2 regions of the Rummeliibacillus sp. BSL5 genome follow, and region 2 is predicted to be linked to the other one. Evidence: riboswitches for the same ligand, from Rfam matches in the RefSeq annotation. Region 2 holds a riboswitch; the other holds the start of a gene.
The links. A riboswitch is a leader RNA that binds a small molecule or an ion and turns the genes downstream of it on or off. The one in region 2 is predicted to bind S-adenosylmethionine.

Region 1: it holds a riboswitch for S-adenosylmethionine, as region 2 does, so the genes downstream of both, RCJ93_RS11395 (methionine ABC transporter ATP-binding protein) here and RCJ93_RS03580 (methionine ABC transporter ATP-binding protein) in region 2, are expected to answer to the same signal.

What each region holds. Positions count from the first base shown of each region.
Region 1 covers NZ_JAVGCV010000002.1:174,809-182,777, reverse strand. Annotated here, with positions in the region: gene RCJ93_RS11405 (MetQ/NlpA family ABC transporter substrate-binding protein) at 1-681, opposite strand, end outside; gene RCJ93_RS11400 (methionine ABC transporter permease) at 733-1,401, opposite strand; gene RCJ93_RS11395 (methionine ABC transporter ATP-binding protein) at 1,391-2,416, opposite strand; SAM riboswitch class I at 2,506-2,611, opposite strand; gene RCJ93_RS11390 (thioredoxin family protein) at 2,668-2,976, opposite strand; gene RCJ93_RS11385 (hypothetical protein) at 2,991-3,332, opposite strand; gene gcvH (glycine cleavage system protein GcvH) at 3,421-3,804, opposite strand; gene RCJ93_RS11375 (arsenate reductase family protein) at 3,883-4,239, opposite strand; gene RCJ93_RS11370 (acyl-CoA dehydrogenase family protein) at 4,359-6,143, opposite strand; gene RCJ93_RS11365 (acetyl-CoA C-acetyltransferase) at 6,199-7,371, opposite strand; gene RCJ93_RS11360 (3-hydroxyacyl-CoA dehydrogenase NAD-binding domain-containing protein) at 7,401-7,969, opposite strand, start outside.
Region 2 covers NZ_JAVGCV010000001.1:675,626-683,594, reverse strand. Annotated here, with positions in the region: gene RCJ93_RS03595 (DUF4352 domain-containing protein) at 1-495, opposite strand, end outside; gene RCJ93_RS03590 (alkaline phosphatase) at 605-1,987, opposite strand; gene RCJ93_RS03585 (PA2928 family protein) at 2,332-3,657, shown strand; SAM riboswitch class I at 4,290-4,390, shown strand; SAM riboswitch class I at 4,534-4,636, shown strand; gene RCJ93_RS03580 (methionine ABC transporter ATP-binding protein) at 4,733-5,764, shown strand; gene RCJ93_RS03575 (methionine ABC transporter permease) at 5,754-6,404, shown strand; gene RCJ93_RS03570 (MetQ/NlpA family ABC transporter substrate-binding protein) at 6,423-7,265, shown strand; gene RCJ93_RS03565 (M20 family metallopeptidase) at 7,311-7,969, shown strand, end outside.

The DNA.
Region 1 (7,969 bases), on a different contig from region 2:
ATATGGTGAATCAGAGCTTTCAATAGCAATAGCGTCTTTTGTTGGGACTAAACCAGCATCAATGGCGAAATTAGAGTTGATGACAACTGCATCGCCTTCCCCGTTTTTGTACATTTGCACTAGCATTTCAGGTGCAGTGCCGCCATCGATTTTTAAGTGTTTCGGATTTTCATCAATATCTTTAATGACTGCTTTAGTAGGATCTACACCTTTTTTAAGCGTAATCAACTTGTTTGCTTGAAGCAATTGAAGTGTACGACCTTGGTCAGTCACAGAGTTGGAGATTAGAATAGTCGCTCCATCTGGCAACTTATCAAGTGATTTATATTTTTGTGAATAGACGCCGATTGGTTCGATGTGAATTTTGCCGGCAATCGCAAAATCATAGTTATTATCTTTCATTTGCTCTTCAAGATACGGAATGTGTTGGAAGTAGTTGGCATCAAGATCACCATTATCTAAATCTTTGTTTGGCAACACATAATCTTGATATTTTTCAATCTTCAAATCAATGCCTTCTTTTTTAAGAATTGGCTTCGCTTTTTCCAAAATGATGGCATGAGGCGTATTAGATGCACCCACTACCAATTCTTTGTCTGATGCTGCTTTGTCTTTGTTTCCGCATGCTGCTAGGCTAAGTGCCAACGATGCGGTAAGAATTCCTGCTACAAGTTTCTTCATTTTTCATAACTCCCTTTCGTTTTATGTGAACGTCTGAACGGTTCAACCAAATTATCGTTTATCAAGCCTTGCTGTAATAAAGTCACCCACTATTTGGATAACAAACACGATGACTAATATAAACACAGTGGCAACGAATACGACGTCGGTACGGCTACGTTGGAATCCATCTAAAAAGGCTAAGTCGCCTAGGCCTCCTGCTCCAATGATGCCCGCCATTGCTGTATAGCCGACTAATGCTACAGCTGTCACTGTAATGCCAGAGATTAAAGCTGGCCATGATTCTGGGATTAAGACTTTCCAAATCAATGTGCTTGTTTTAGCGCCCATAGATCTGACTGCCTCGATCACCCCTTTATCAATCTCCCGGAAAGAAATCAATACTAGTCTCGCGTAGAAAGGTGCAGCACCGATAATTAATGCCGGCAATGCTGCGTTCGCTCCTCGAATCGTTCCCAATAGCATGTTAGTAAATGGGATAAGGAGGATGACCAGGATAATAAATGGAATAGAGCGGAAAATATTCACGACTGATCCGGTCAGCCAATTGACTAGTTTATTTGCCCATAATTGATTGGGACTGCTCAAAAATAGGATAATTCCTAATAAAAGTCCAATGACAAAGGTGAACACAGTTGAGACTACTGTCATATAAATAGTTTCCTGTGTTGCTTCCCACATTGCTAGCCAATCCACATTTGGAAATAACTTAGTTAGCATGTTGGATCACCTCCGATTTAACGTCTTCCCCATCTAAGTATTTAATGGCTTTATTTATATTTTCTTCATTGCCTGCAATGCGAACGATCAGTGTGCCATATGGACCGCTTTTGGTAGCGGAAATATTTCCGTGCACAATATTTACATCCACATCGAATGTGCGAATCAGATGTGAAATCACTGGCTGCTCAGCTTTCTTGCCGACAAATGTCAGCTGAATTAATTGGCTGTTTGGATCATCCAGCATTTGTGAAATCGATTCTTTATGTTCTGCCGATTCTGTTACCTGAGAAACGAATTTTTTTGTGATGTCTGCTTTTGGCGATTGGAACACTTCTAGAACATTACCTTGCTCTACGATTTGTCCAGCCTCCATCACGGCCACTCGATGACAGATTTTGCGGATAACATGCATTTCGTGTGTAATAAGCACAACTGTAATGCCCAGCTTTTCATTAATGTCTAAAAGCAAATCTAGGATCGCATCTGTTGTTTCCGGATCAAGCGCTGAGGTTGCTTCGTCACAAAGCAACACTTCTGGATTATTGGCTAATGCCCTTGCAATACCTACGCGCTGTTTTTGCCCACCTGACAATTGGGATGGATAGGCTTTCTCTCTTCCCTTTAAGCCAACCATTTCAACTAATTCGCTTACTCGCTTTTGGCGTGCCTCTTTTCCAACGCCCGCTATTTCAAGAGGGAAGGCGATATTTTCTTCCACAGTCCGCGACCATAGCAGGTTGAAATGCTGGAATATCATGCTGATCTTCTGTCTTGCCTGTCTCAGCTCTTTTCCCTTAATGGTGGATATATCGTACCCGCTCACTTGTACGGTGCCTGAAGTCGGTTTTTCCAACCCGTTTAACAAACGAATCATTGTACTCTTACCAGCACCGCTGTAACCGATAATTCCAAATATTTCACCTTTTCTGATCGTCAAATTGGCATCTTGGACAGCTGTAAGGGATCCACTTGCTGTTTTATATTTTTTTAGTACATTCTTTAAGAGAATCATAGCCAAACCCCTTTCATCAAAAAAAATAAGGCCTTTCTGTTAAAGATAAACAGAAAGGCCTTACGTATTGTATTTATACGAAAACCGTTCTCTCATCTTCCAAAGTTTACACTTTGTGTGAATTGGCACCATATCACAAACTGTGACGGTTGCCGGGCTTCATAGGGCACTTCCCTCCACCTCTCTTAATAAGAGCAACGCAATATTTAATTAGGTTATGCTAGTTACTTTACCATGCTGAATTTTGTTCGTCAATCCTTTTTTTGAAACTTTTCAAACAAATATGACACAGACTGAAAAGCGTATATTTTGTCATGCACTTCACCATCTTCAGCGATTAACAGGCAAGGAACACTTTCCACCTGATATTCATATGCCAGTTCTTCAGCATAATTCAAATTGATTTTGCCCATTGGGATTTGTGGGAATGTCTGCTGGATGACCTCCATCATTTTAGAGGCAACCATGCATGTACCACACATGGGCGTATAGAGATAAAAAGCGCACAATTGGCCGCTTTTTTTCGTGTTTTCCCATTCTTCAATTGACCATTCTTGCATCGATTGGATCATCCCTATTCTATAAAATAAGCAGGGTCAATTTCGAAATCTGCTGCTAACAAGACCCTTGCCAAATATTTTCTTGGAGTCGTTTCTACCTGTCTATATAAGGAGAGTGTACGCAAATGATATGCCTCTGGATACTCTTTTTTCATCAGTGCCCGCAAGCGGTCGCCTGAGTAATCTTCATCGAATAATGTGTATAAATCATATTGTTCGTAAGGGGTTAGCAACTCTTCTAGCTTGCTTGCGCTAATCGTTCCATTGGTGCATATAATTGGAATGCTTTCTGTCAATAGAGGTGCTATTTGAAGCTTATCCTGCCTTCCCTCTACTATAAGCACTTTATCAGGCAATGCCCGCACCTCCTCATTGGATAGTCAGACGATATTCTCAGTTGATATAAAAAGCGCCAACACAGAATAGTGAGGCGCTTGAATAAGATTATTCTTCGATTAATTCGCCGTATTGTTCAGCAGATAATAGCGCATCGATTTGAGATGAATCTGAAGGTTCTACAACAACCATCCATGCTTTTTCATATGGTGATTCGTTAACGAATTCAGGGCTGTCTTCTAACTCTCCATTGATTTCAACTACTTTACCTGAGATTGGCGCGTATAATTCTGAAACTGTTTTAACAGATTCAACACTACCAAATGGTTCGTCTGCTACGATTTCGTCGCCTACTTCTGGAAGTTCTACGAATACGATATCGCCAAGTTCAGATTGTGCGAACTCTGTAATGCCGATGCGTACTTTACCGTCTTCTGTTTTCACCCATTCATGCTCTTCTGAATAACGCAAACTTGCTGGAATATTACTCATTTCTACCCCTCCAAATATGTATTTATATTCATATTAATTTTGACATAATCCTTATCTAAAAACAAGCAATTCTATAAGCTACTTCCATGTATTTTCAAAATCTTCTTCTTTAAAACCTAAGGTGATTTTTTGACCATCTGTAACGATAGGTCTCTTTAGAAGCATACCGTCTGACGCAAGCAATGCAAGCTGGTCTTCCTCGCTCATATCCTTTAGACGATCTTTCAGCTCAAGTTCACGATATTTCTTCCCAGAGGTGTTAAAGAACTTTTTCAGCGGCAAGCCACTAAGCTTCCAAAAAGATTTAATTTCTTCCGCAGAAGGCGTACTTTCAACAATGTGACGCTCCGTAAATGGAATATTGTGATTCAGCAGCCAAGCTTTCGCTTTTTTGCAGGTTGTACAGTTAGGATATTGTATTAAATTGATTGGCATAAACATTCCTTCTTTCCTCTACAAATACTCCTACTATTGTAGAGCGACACTTATTTATACGCAAGGAATCCGGCCACATGATTAGTATGACCGGATTCCAAAGGTTTATTTACTTATGATTAGACTGTATATTTTTCAGCTGAGATTAATTTAACAGATGCATGGCGTTTTTTAGAAATCAGGTTGTAAGGTGTATAGCGAGTTAATTTGCGCAATGCAGATAATAGCATGCGTGATTCATCACCTTCGACTGATGCCAAAATAGTTTCTTTTGCTTCTTTTTCAATTTCAGCAAATGCTTCTTGGCAGAAGATTTCTGTATACAAAACTTTTTGTGCCGCTTTATCAAATCCATCACGGCTAAGCGCTTTTTCAGAACGTAATACAACAGATTCCATTGCAAATAGCTGGTTCGCGATATTGGCAATATTCACAAGGACTTCTTGTTCTTGCTCTAATTTTGCACCAAAGCGTTGTACTGCTGTACCTGCAGCCAATAGAGCAATCTTCTTCGCCATTTTTACAAGGTGTTTTTCTTGTGCTAATGGCTCATCACCGATTTCTTCTGGCATCATTGACAATAATTCAGCTTGCAGGCTTTGTGCTTGTTGCAATAAAGGTAGTTCGCCTTTCATTGCTTTTTTCACAAATGTGCCTGGTACAATCAATCTGTTAATCTCATTCGTACCTTCAAAGATACGGTTGATACGCGAGTCACGGTAGATGCGTTCTACTTCGTATTCTTGCATATAACCATAACCACCATGCAATTGTACAGCTTCATCCGCGATATAATCTAATGTTTCAGAACCAAATACTTTATTGATTGAACATTCAATTGCATATTCTGCGATTGCTGCAGCTACTTTTTTGCCGTCTTTTTGCTCTTCAGGGCTTAAGTGGCTCATGCGTTCTTCAAAGTAACCAACTGTACGGTAAATTAGCGATTCTGATGCATACAATCTTGAAGCCATTGTCGATAATTTTTCTTTTGTTAGGTTAAAGGAAGAGATTGGTGTGCCAAATTGTTGGCGTTGGTTTGTATAAGCAATTGCCAATTCAAGCGCGCGTTTTGAAGCACCAATTGAACCTACGCCCAATTTGTAACGGCCGATATTTAAAATGTTGAATGCGATCACATGGCCACGTCCTACTTCACCAAGCAAGTTTTCAACAGGCACTTTCGCATCTTCTAAAATTAGAGTACGAGTTGAAGAAGACTTGATCCCCATTTTCTTTTCTTCTGCGCCTGTTGATACACCAGGGTAGTTGCGCTCAACAATGAATGCTGAGAATTTATCGCCATCTACTTTTGCATATACAACAAATACATCAGCAAAACCAGCGTTTGTAATCCATTGTTTTTCACCGTTCAGAATGTAATGAGTTCCTTCTTCGTTTAACTTGGCAGTTGTTTTAGCACCCAATGCGTCAGAGCCTGATCCTGGTTCTGTTAATGCATAAGCAGCAATCAATGCGCCAGAAGCTAGTTTTGGCAAGTATTTTTGCTTTTGGTCCTCATTGCCGAATAATACGATTGGCAGTGAACCGATTCCTACATGCGCACCATGTGTAATTGAGAAGCCGCCTACTCGTGCCATTTTTTCTGCAATTAACGCAGATGAAATCTTATCAAGACCAAGACCTTCATATTCTTCTGGTACATCGGCTGCCAACAAGCCTAATTCGCCAGCTTGCTTTAATAAACGCACGGAATGTTCAAATTCATGATTTTCTAGATTTTCCACAACAGGTAGTACTTCATTGTGAACATAGTCTTCTGTTGTTTTAGCAATCATTTTTTGTTCATCAGTGAAATCTTCCGGAGTGAATACACGATTTGCTTCCAGATCCTCTGTTAAAAAACTGCCGCCTTTAATTAGGTTTAATGTATTTTCTGCCATTCTGAATCTCTCCCTTTATTTAAATTTTTCTTTAAGTACAAGTTGTACTTCTACTCTATAATATTTCGAAGACGCCAGCTGCTCCCATACCGCCGCCGATACACATGGTAACAACCCCATATTTTTTACCTTGGCGTTTTAACTCATGAATCAGCTTTAAGGTAAGCACTGTGCCTGTTGCACCTAATGGATGACCAAGAGCAATAGCTCCTCCATTTACGTTTACCTTTTCTAAATCAATGCCCAATTCGCGAACGACTTGGATTGATTGTGAAGCAAACGCTTCATTGATCTCCCATAAATCAATATCCTCTATTGATAAACCTGCAATCTTCAATGCTTTTGGTACGGCCACAATCGGTCCAATCCCCATAACTTCAGGAGGCACTCCACCTACTGCGAAGCCTAAGAACTTTGCCATTGGCTTTAGACCTTGCTTTTCTGCTTCTTCACGGTCCATGACTAGCACAGCCCCAGCTCCATCTGATGTTTGCGAAGCATTACCAGCTGTTACTGACCCTTTAATAGAAAAGGCAGGGCGTAATTTGGCTAATGTTTCAGCAGACGTGCCTACACGAACACCTTCATCCTTATCAAAGGTAAATGTTTTGACTTGCGGTTTATTATTTTCATCTACATAGTGCTGCTCTACTTCAACCGGCACAATTTCATCTGCAAATTTGCCTTCAGCAATAGCTTTTGCAGCTCTTTCATGTGAGCGTACAGCAAATGCATCTTGATCTTCTCGGCTGACTTCGTATTTCTTAGCTACTTCTTCCGCAGTATGGCCCATGCTCATATAATACTCTGGCGCCTCTTCTGCTAGTTTAAGATTTGGTCGAATGACATGCCCCATCATTGGCACCATGCTCATCGACTCCGTACCGCCTGCAATGATTGCTGTTGCATGGCCAAGCATAATTCGTTCAGCTGCGTAAGCAATCGACTGCAATCCAGAAGAACAAAAACGGTTGACGGTCACGGCCGGCGTTGTATCAGGAAGCCCTGCCAGTGCACCTACCATGCGAGCAACATTCATTCCTTGCTCTGCTTCCGGCATCGCACAGCCTATAATTAAGTCATCTATTGGACCTTCGTATCCCGAACGCTTCAAAGTTTCTTTCACTACTAATGCGCCTAAATCATCGGGTCTTACAGTTGCTAAAGACCCTTTCTTTGCTTTTCCGATCGGTGTTCTCGCACCTGCTACTATTACGGCTTCACGCATGTGTTTTCCCCCTTCGTGCATGGTAACGATTAGTTACGCAGCGGTTTGCCTTTCATTAACATATATTGCATTCTCGCTTGTGATTTTGGATGACTTACAAGGCTGATAAATGCCTCTCTTTCCAAATTCAACAGGTACTGTTCATCCACCAATGTACCGTATGGGACATTTCCGCCGGATAGAACATAAGCCAATTTTTTAGCAATATAGAGATCATGTTCACTGATATAACCTGACTGCAATAGGTTTTGAGCACCTAGCAGCAATGTCGCATAGCCCGGTTTACCTGTCACCGGTACTTTTTCGCGAATCGGTGCTGTGTAGCCTGCTTCTGCCATCGCCAATACAGCTTGTTTTGCATCATATAATTGGTGATCAGCATTCACGCTAATGCCATCTGCGAAATCTAAGAAATTGTTTTCTCTTGCCTCTTCGCCAGAAGTTGAAGTTTTAGCCATTGCAATTGTTTCGAATACTTTTGATGCGATCGCTTGTAAATCAACATCCACGCCTTTTGGCAATCCTTTTAGATGCTTGATATATAGCTCTTTGTTTCCGCCACCGCCAGGAATTAACCCAACGCCTGCTTCCACTAAGC
Region 2 (7,969 bases):
TCCTGTTAAATCGTCCAGGTATATATCATGTTCAAACGTCCACTTTTGTCCGGTATTAGCAGTCAGTGATCCAACAGGGGAGAAAAGTAAACTCTTATCGCTATTATTCGTGATTTCTACGAATGCTTTTACTACGCTAAATGTTTCATCTTGTGTTAAAACATGAAAATAATCCATCATGCTATACGTTGGTTCAAGATGAATTTTTTTTACATCACGAATGGTTAATGTGATGTCTCCAAGTTTATAGTTTTTTTGAGCTAGATTAAGACTCTCTAATTTTGCATATCCACGTTTGTCAGTTATATCATCCGCGGTTTTTAAAAGTGTACGATCGTCTGTTACTTGAGGATTAGGTTGATAAGTTTTTAGGTAATCCTTATTACTTGCAGCTTCAACATGTGTATCAGTTGAAGAGTTTGATTGGAATGAGCAGCCCGCAGTTAATGTGGCAAAGCAGAGACATATCAAGGTCATAGATAACAATTTTTTCAAAGAAAACCCTCCAACTTATGAAAAGAGGCGCCATTTAGACGCCTGCTTTCTCACAGATTTAATAGAAAATATACCTGTTTTGGGATGAAAAGATATTAAAAGCTGAGTATTATTTATCTTTAATCTTTGTTTTATTCTTTTTATTTTTCTCAATTAGATGAAAGATAATTTTCGCTTGATCTGTATTATCGATTTGGCCTGCAAATTTTGTTGATTCTGGACCAAATGCATAAACATTTACATCTTCTCCAGTATGCCCGCCAGTAGTCCAGCCTGTGTTTGAACGCTTATCGTAAATTTTTTCGATGGCATTATCGATATCTGTTACTTTACCTGTGTTGGCTTCTTTTACAGAATTGATTTCATCTTCCGTTAAAGACAAACCGCTATATTTCTTTAATGTACCTTCAACATCGGCTCCACCAGCAATTTGTGCTGCCATAAAATCAGGGGTTTTCTTTGCAGCTTTAATGGCTTCAGGGAACCAATTATAGTCATCATTTGCTGCTAACGAAAATCCGCCAGTAGAGTGATCGGCAGTTGCCACAACTAATGTGTTTTTGTCTTTTTTAGCGTAATTGATAGCAGCTTGAAATGCTTTTTCAAAATCCTTCATTTCACTCATAGCGCCAACGATGTCGTTGTCATGGCCTGCCCAATCAATTTGGCTTCCTTCAATCATTAAGAAGAAGCCGTCTTTATCTTTGCTGAGCTGTTTTATTGCTGAATTGGTCATATCTGCGAGAGAAGGGGTTTCGGCATTTCTATCAATCATCTTGTCCATACCGCCATCAGCAAATAATCCGAGTAATTGATTATTCTTATTCTTTTGTAATTCAGCTTTCGAGGTAACATAATTATAGCCATCTTTTTTAAATTCTTTTGTCAAATCACGATCTTCACGTACGAAATTAGATTTGCCTCCGCCGAGTAATACATCAATTTTATGTTTTCCTTTTACTAATTCATCAAAGTAATCATCTGCAATACCGTTCATATTCTTACGGCTTTCCTCATGTGATCCGAAAGCAGCGGGAGTAGCATGTGTAATTTCAGAAGTAGCAACTAAACCAGTTGCCTTACCCATTTCTTTTGCTGATTCGAGGACTGTTTTCACATCTTTCTTATTATTATCGACTGCTATTGCATTATTGTACGTTTTTACCCCTGCTGACATAGCCGTTGCTGCAGAAGCAGAGTCGGTTACATTTTGTAACGGATCTTCTGGGTAAGTCATTTGTTGACCAACTAAGTACCTGTCAAATGATGTTTGGTTTTTAAACTTTGAGTTTGAAGAATTTTTCAAATACCGGTACGCGGAAGTATATGAGTTCCCCATACCATCACCGATTAGGAAAATGACATTTTTAGGCGTTGTTTTCTTAGAAGTACTTTTTGCCTCTGCCTCTGACCCAGCAGTAGTAAAGCTGCTAAGTGCTAGAGTAGATACGGCTGCAATCGAGATTAGCTTTTTTGATAAGAATGATTTCATCAATAACATTTCCTCCTTTATTTGGTCTAACTATACTTTAATCAATTATTATTAAGCAGATATTGATAGAAAGATAAGATATTGTAAAGAAGGGGTATTTTGGTTAAAAAATTTTTGGGAGGGACTATTTTAATAGAGATCCAGCTTTTGTGCGAAAGTATGTTGAAAATAGCTGGCTTCAGGAAATATGCCAGCTATTTTTCTAGCTATAGGTGCTCTGCAACAACAGATGAGAGTTGGTAGAGGCTGGTGAGGCAAATCTTGGGTCATGTACATGTGAAAACTGTGAGAAATAGGAAGAGAATGATATAATTAAGTAAAATATTAATTAAAAGGATTGGAAAATGGATATAATAACAAATTTTTTTGAAAAGTGGCTAATACTACTAAACTTTAATACTAATATAATACATAATACGGCTCTAATCATACTCTACCTCCGTTTATTATATTTACCTATCAAGATGATTTATATAGTAGCGAAGAAGAGAAACGAAGAAACTGTGCCTTCTTCAATAATTAAGATTTTTAAAAAAATAATTATTGTACTGTTCTTTAATTTTCTACTCGGTTCGGCCTTACTCAAGTTCCTGCAGCCAAATTATCTAGCCAATTGGATGCCAACAGGTTGGCGGTCTGATTACATTCTGTTAACAGTGATTGCTGCCTTAGTTATCCTATTATTATTTATTTTTATACCTCGCCAAATTTATCAATTGAAGAAAAAAGAACAAACCTTAGGTAAAATGTTCTTCAAATTCAGCTCGTTTTTAATAACGGTGTTTTTCGTTTTTTCATGCTTGTTATGGGGTTTTAATGGACTTTTCGCACCTAAAAGAATCGAATTAGAATCACCTGTTGTACTATTCGATTTAAAAGGAAAGCCAATATCCGTCGTTAAAATAAGTAAAACTACTCCCAATGGAACAGAAAATGGAATAACCACCAACAGCAAAGGCTTCTTAATGAGTGCTATTGATCTTCATACTGGTAAAAAGCTGTGGAGTAGGATCTCTACTTGGCAAGAATACTTAATAGGAGAGACTAGTGAAGGCCTGTTGGTGTTAAATAATAAAAAGAAAACCCTTTATTTTATAGATCCCAAGACAGGGAAAAAGCAAGCAGATGAAAAAGACTTTCTGCATAAATTCCCTGTATTAGCAGATAATTTAAGCTACATGTATACTGACTATTCCATTAAAGGTCCAAATAAAGTCTATCTTTACGGCTTAGATGGTCGTTATTTTAAATTAAATTTAGCTACGAATGAGATAAAAGAAGATCCGAGTTATGCTGATAAAATACGTACTTTACCTGTAGGATGGGATGAACGTGTAGCTGGCGTTGAAAAGCGAAGCGATAAAATAAAAAAACTTTACCCCGAGCTAATGGGCGTAAGGCTAGTTGAAAGTAAACCTGTTGAAAAGCAGCTCATTGTTTATCAGAAAAAGCGAAACGATAATCGTCAGACCTTAGCCTTGCTTGATCTTACGAAAAGAGACTTGATTTGGGAGCAACTTTTAGATGCTCCACTTGAAAATGCCACCACTTCATTAGAAGTATTCGCTGACACAAAGTTTGTCTATGCTTGGACGGGGCGTTATCAATATAAAATCAACAAAGAGACAGGGAAAGTAGTTTATCAGTATGATTATAAGCTTGGAAAATAATTATTAAACGAAATTACTAAAGTCTCTTTCTTCTACTTTATTTACTATAAACATCTATAAAAGCCGATGAAATTCTACTTAGCTGTAAAATTTCATCGGCTTTTAAATTGGAAAGAGTATTTTTCCACTTTTATTTGTAAATTTCATATCCACTAGTAATCAAAAAAGAAAATAAACATAAACCTAAACAACCCAATGCAACACCCATAAAAATAAATGTTACTGTTAAATTTTTATTCATTGATCGGAAGAAATTAACTAAGAAAATGACTAAACAAATGATAAAGAAAGAAGTCCAATAAGGTAGCAATGTACGAGTAAGACCTAAAATAAGAAAATTAAGAAGAAATACAAAGCTTACAAGCAAAAAAAAAGTCAGTATTTTTTTCATAGAATTACTCCTTTGTAAAATGTGGGTAATAACATTTTAACAAAATTTTCTAAAATATATAGTGCTTATTAGATAAATAATCATTGAAAATAGATAAAAATAATAAATATATAAACCTCGTTAGTCTATATAAATAATAAAAGAAACAGCAATAAGAAAAATAAAAATCTTTTAAAATATTATTTTATATTGACAATTCAAAAATGACCATGTATAGTAAAAATCAATCAAATAATCATTTTTCTTATCCAGAGAAGCGGAGGGACTGGCCCTGTGAAGCTTCGGCAACGGACATATGCACCGTGCCAATTCCAGCAAGCGATTAAGCTTGGAAGATAAGAACACGTATTTGTACATATGAAGCCATATGTCTTTGTGTCCTTCTTCTTCCATGGAGAAGGATTTTTTTATGGCAAAATTAATTTGAAAGGGGGAATTAAAAACACAGTTTAGCAGATGTACCACATATACTTAATTAAATATTGCTCTTATCAAGAGAGGTGGAGGGACTGGCCCTTTGAAACCTCGGCAGCGGACATTTTTGCACCGTGCCAATTCCAGCAAGCGATTAAGCTTGGAAGATAAGAAGACGTTTCCGTACATATGAAGTCATATGTCTTACTGTCCTTCTTCTTCCATGGAGAAGGACTTTTTTGTTGAAAAAATCGGAAGGAGATTGAACGGATGATAGAATTCCAAAATGTTTCTAAAGTGTATAACAGCGGAGGAAAGGAGATACGAGCATTAAATTCGATTAATTTAAAAGTTAATAAAGGTGAAATATTTGGCGTAGTCGGCTTCAGTGGTGCAGGAAAAAGCTCCTTAATTCGTTGTGTAAATTCACTAGAAAAACCTACTTCCGGAAAAGTCATAGTAGACGGCCATGACTTAACAACCATTAGCAAAAAGCGAATTCGCGAAGTAAAGAAAAGCATTGGTATGGTATTTCAACACTTTAATTTGCTCAATTCCAAAACAGTATATGCAAATGTAGCCATGCCGCTTATTTTAAGTAAAGTTCCTAAGGATCAAATCAAACAAAGGGTTTCAGAATTACTTGAATTCGTTGGTTTAGGTGACAAAGCTCAAGTCTATCCTGATCAACTATCCGGCGGCCAGAAACAACGCGTAGGCATAGCGCGGGCTTTAGCAACACAGCCTTCAATTCTACTTTGTGATGAAGCGACCTCTGCTCTAGATCCACAGACAACGGGTTCCATATTGGAACTCTTGAAGAAGATTAACAAAGAGTATGGGATTACGATTTTAATGATCACGCATGAAATGGCTGTAATTCGAGAAATATGCGACAGAGTGGCTGTGATGGAAGCGGGGAAAGTGATCGAGGAAGGAACAGTATTTGATATCTTTTCCGCGCCGAAAACTAACACTGCTCAAAACTTTGTTAGTACCGTAATGCATGATCAAATTCCACCATCAATTCTCAATATGATGGAACGCAAGCAAGCACTAAATCATATTTTCCATATTACGTTTGTCGGCGAGTCTACAGGCAGTCCTTTTTTATCACAGTTATCTAAAATTCTCGATGTGGAAATCAATGTGCTATTCGGCAATATTACTGAACTGCAAGGTATTCCTTTTGGCAAACTGATTGTTGAAATCCAAGGAGCCGATACGGAAGTGAAACGAGCATTATCATATATGCAAGCTCAACAAATTCTTTACAAGGAAGTGGTAGCACATGCTAGTTAATTCTGAACAAATCATTGAAGCGCTCATTCAAACTATTCAAATGGTTGGTTTTTCATTTATCTTTTCCATCATTATCGGCCTTCCGCTAGGCATCCTGTTATTTGTCACTCGTAAAGGACAGATCATTGAGAACCTTCCAGTATTCACGGTTTTAAATGCAGTGATCAATGTTTTCCGATCTGTGCCCTTTATTATTTTGCTCGTAGCCATCATCCCAGTTACCCGGCTCATTGTCGGAACATCTATTGGAACATCTGCAGCTATTGTTCCACTAGTCTTCTACGCAGGCCCTTACATTGCTCGATTAGTTGAAAGCTCGCTACTAGAGGTTGATAAAGGTGTTTTAGAGGCGGCAGATGCTATGGGGGCTACTCCATTTCAGACAATTTTCAGGTTTTTACTGCCTGAGGCTCTTAGTTCACTTATTGTGAATTTTACCATCGCGACAATTGGTCTGATTGGCGCATCGGCTATGGCAGGAACCGTAGGCGGCGGTGGTATTGGCGACTTAGCCATAACGTTCGGCTATCAACGTTTTGATACGACCACCATGCTAATTACCGTAGCCATACTAATTGTTTTGGTTCAGGGGCTACAGTCATTTGGCAACATTTTATCGAAAAAAATAAGAAGAGGTTAATCTAAGGAGGAAATTAAAATGAAAAAATGTTTACTATCCATTCTTGTGCTGTCACTAGTTATTTTTACGGCAGCCTGTTCAAGCGAATCCAGCGGGAAGGAGGCAGATGGAAAATCAAAAACATATAAAATCGGCATTACGGGGACAGATACGCAAATTTGGGATTATGTAGCGAAAAAAGCAGCTAAAGAAGGAATCAAAATTAAGCTTGTATCTTTTAATGATTACGTACTTCCAAATACAGCGTTAGCAGATGGTGAGTTGGATGCCAATTCATTCCAAACTGTTGCTTATTTTGACCAATTTATTAAAGAACATAATCTTAAACTTGTTCCAATTGCTACAACATGTTTAGCACCAATGGCTGTTTACTCAAACAAATTGAAGGACATTAAAGATATCAAAAAAGGTGCAAAGATTGCTTTGCCAAATGATGTTTCAAATCAAGGGAGAGCCCTTTTATTACTACAGCAGGCTGGCCTTATAAAATTAGTAGATGGTTATGATGGCTTAGGTTCTATTAAAGATAGTGTTATTGAAAACCCTAAAAATATTGAGCTTATTCCTACTGCTCCTGCTCAAATACCGAGAGCATTAGAAGATGTGGATGCAGGCGTTATTAATAATGGTATTGCTCGAGATGCAAGCCTTAATCCAATCAAAGATTCAATTTTCCATGAGAGCGAGACAGCAATTGATTATCTGAACATTATCGCAGTGAATGACAAAGATAAAAACAACAAAACATTAAAACGAATTGCAGAGTTATACCAAGAGGAAGATACAGCGAAATTTATCAATAAAGAATATGGCGGCACACTGATCCCAACATTTGTACCATTGAAGAAAATAGGTTGGTAGAAAGATTGTTGCTAGAAGTTTAATAAAATATGAGGAGAATCTAATATGACACATGTACTTATACATTTAAGTGAGGCAATAACTACCAATGTTGATGTTAATCAAGGAAGGTATATTGAAACAAGCCACAAGATTCATAATAATCCAGAGATCGGAAATGAGGAATTTTTTGCTTCTGAAGAATTAACAAACCTTCTCCAAGAAGAAGGTTTTGCAGTAGAGAGGGATGTGGCTGGTCACAAAACAGCATTTGTTGCTCGCTATAAATCTACTAAACCAGGTCCATCAATTGCTTTTTTAGCTGAATATGATGCTCTTCCTGGAATCGGTCATGCATGTGGGCATAATATTATTGGAACCATGAGTGTTGCTGCTGCTATCAGTTTAAGCAAAGTGCTGGATGAAGTTGGTGGAGAAGCGGTTGTCTTTGGTACACCTGCTGAAGAGGGAGGACCAAATGGAAGCGCGAAAGGTAGCTTTGTGAAACACGGATTAGTAGAAGGAATCGATGCGGCAATGATGATTCATCCCCAAGGTGTAACCAATCTAACATCGCCTTCGCTTGCAGTAGATCCGCTCGATTTCGAGTTTATCGGAGCAGCGGCGCATGCAGCAGCAACCCCTGAAAAAGGTATCAATGCACTAGATGCTGTTATTCAATTGTTTAATGGCATTAATGCCCTACGCCAACATGTGACAAGTGA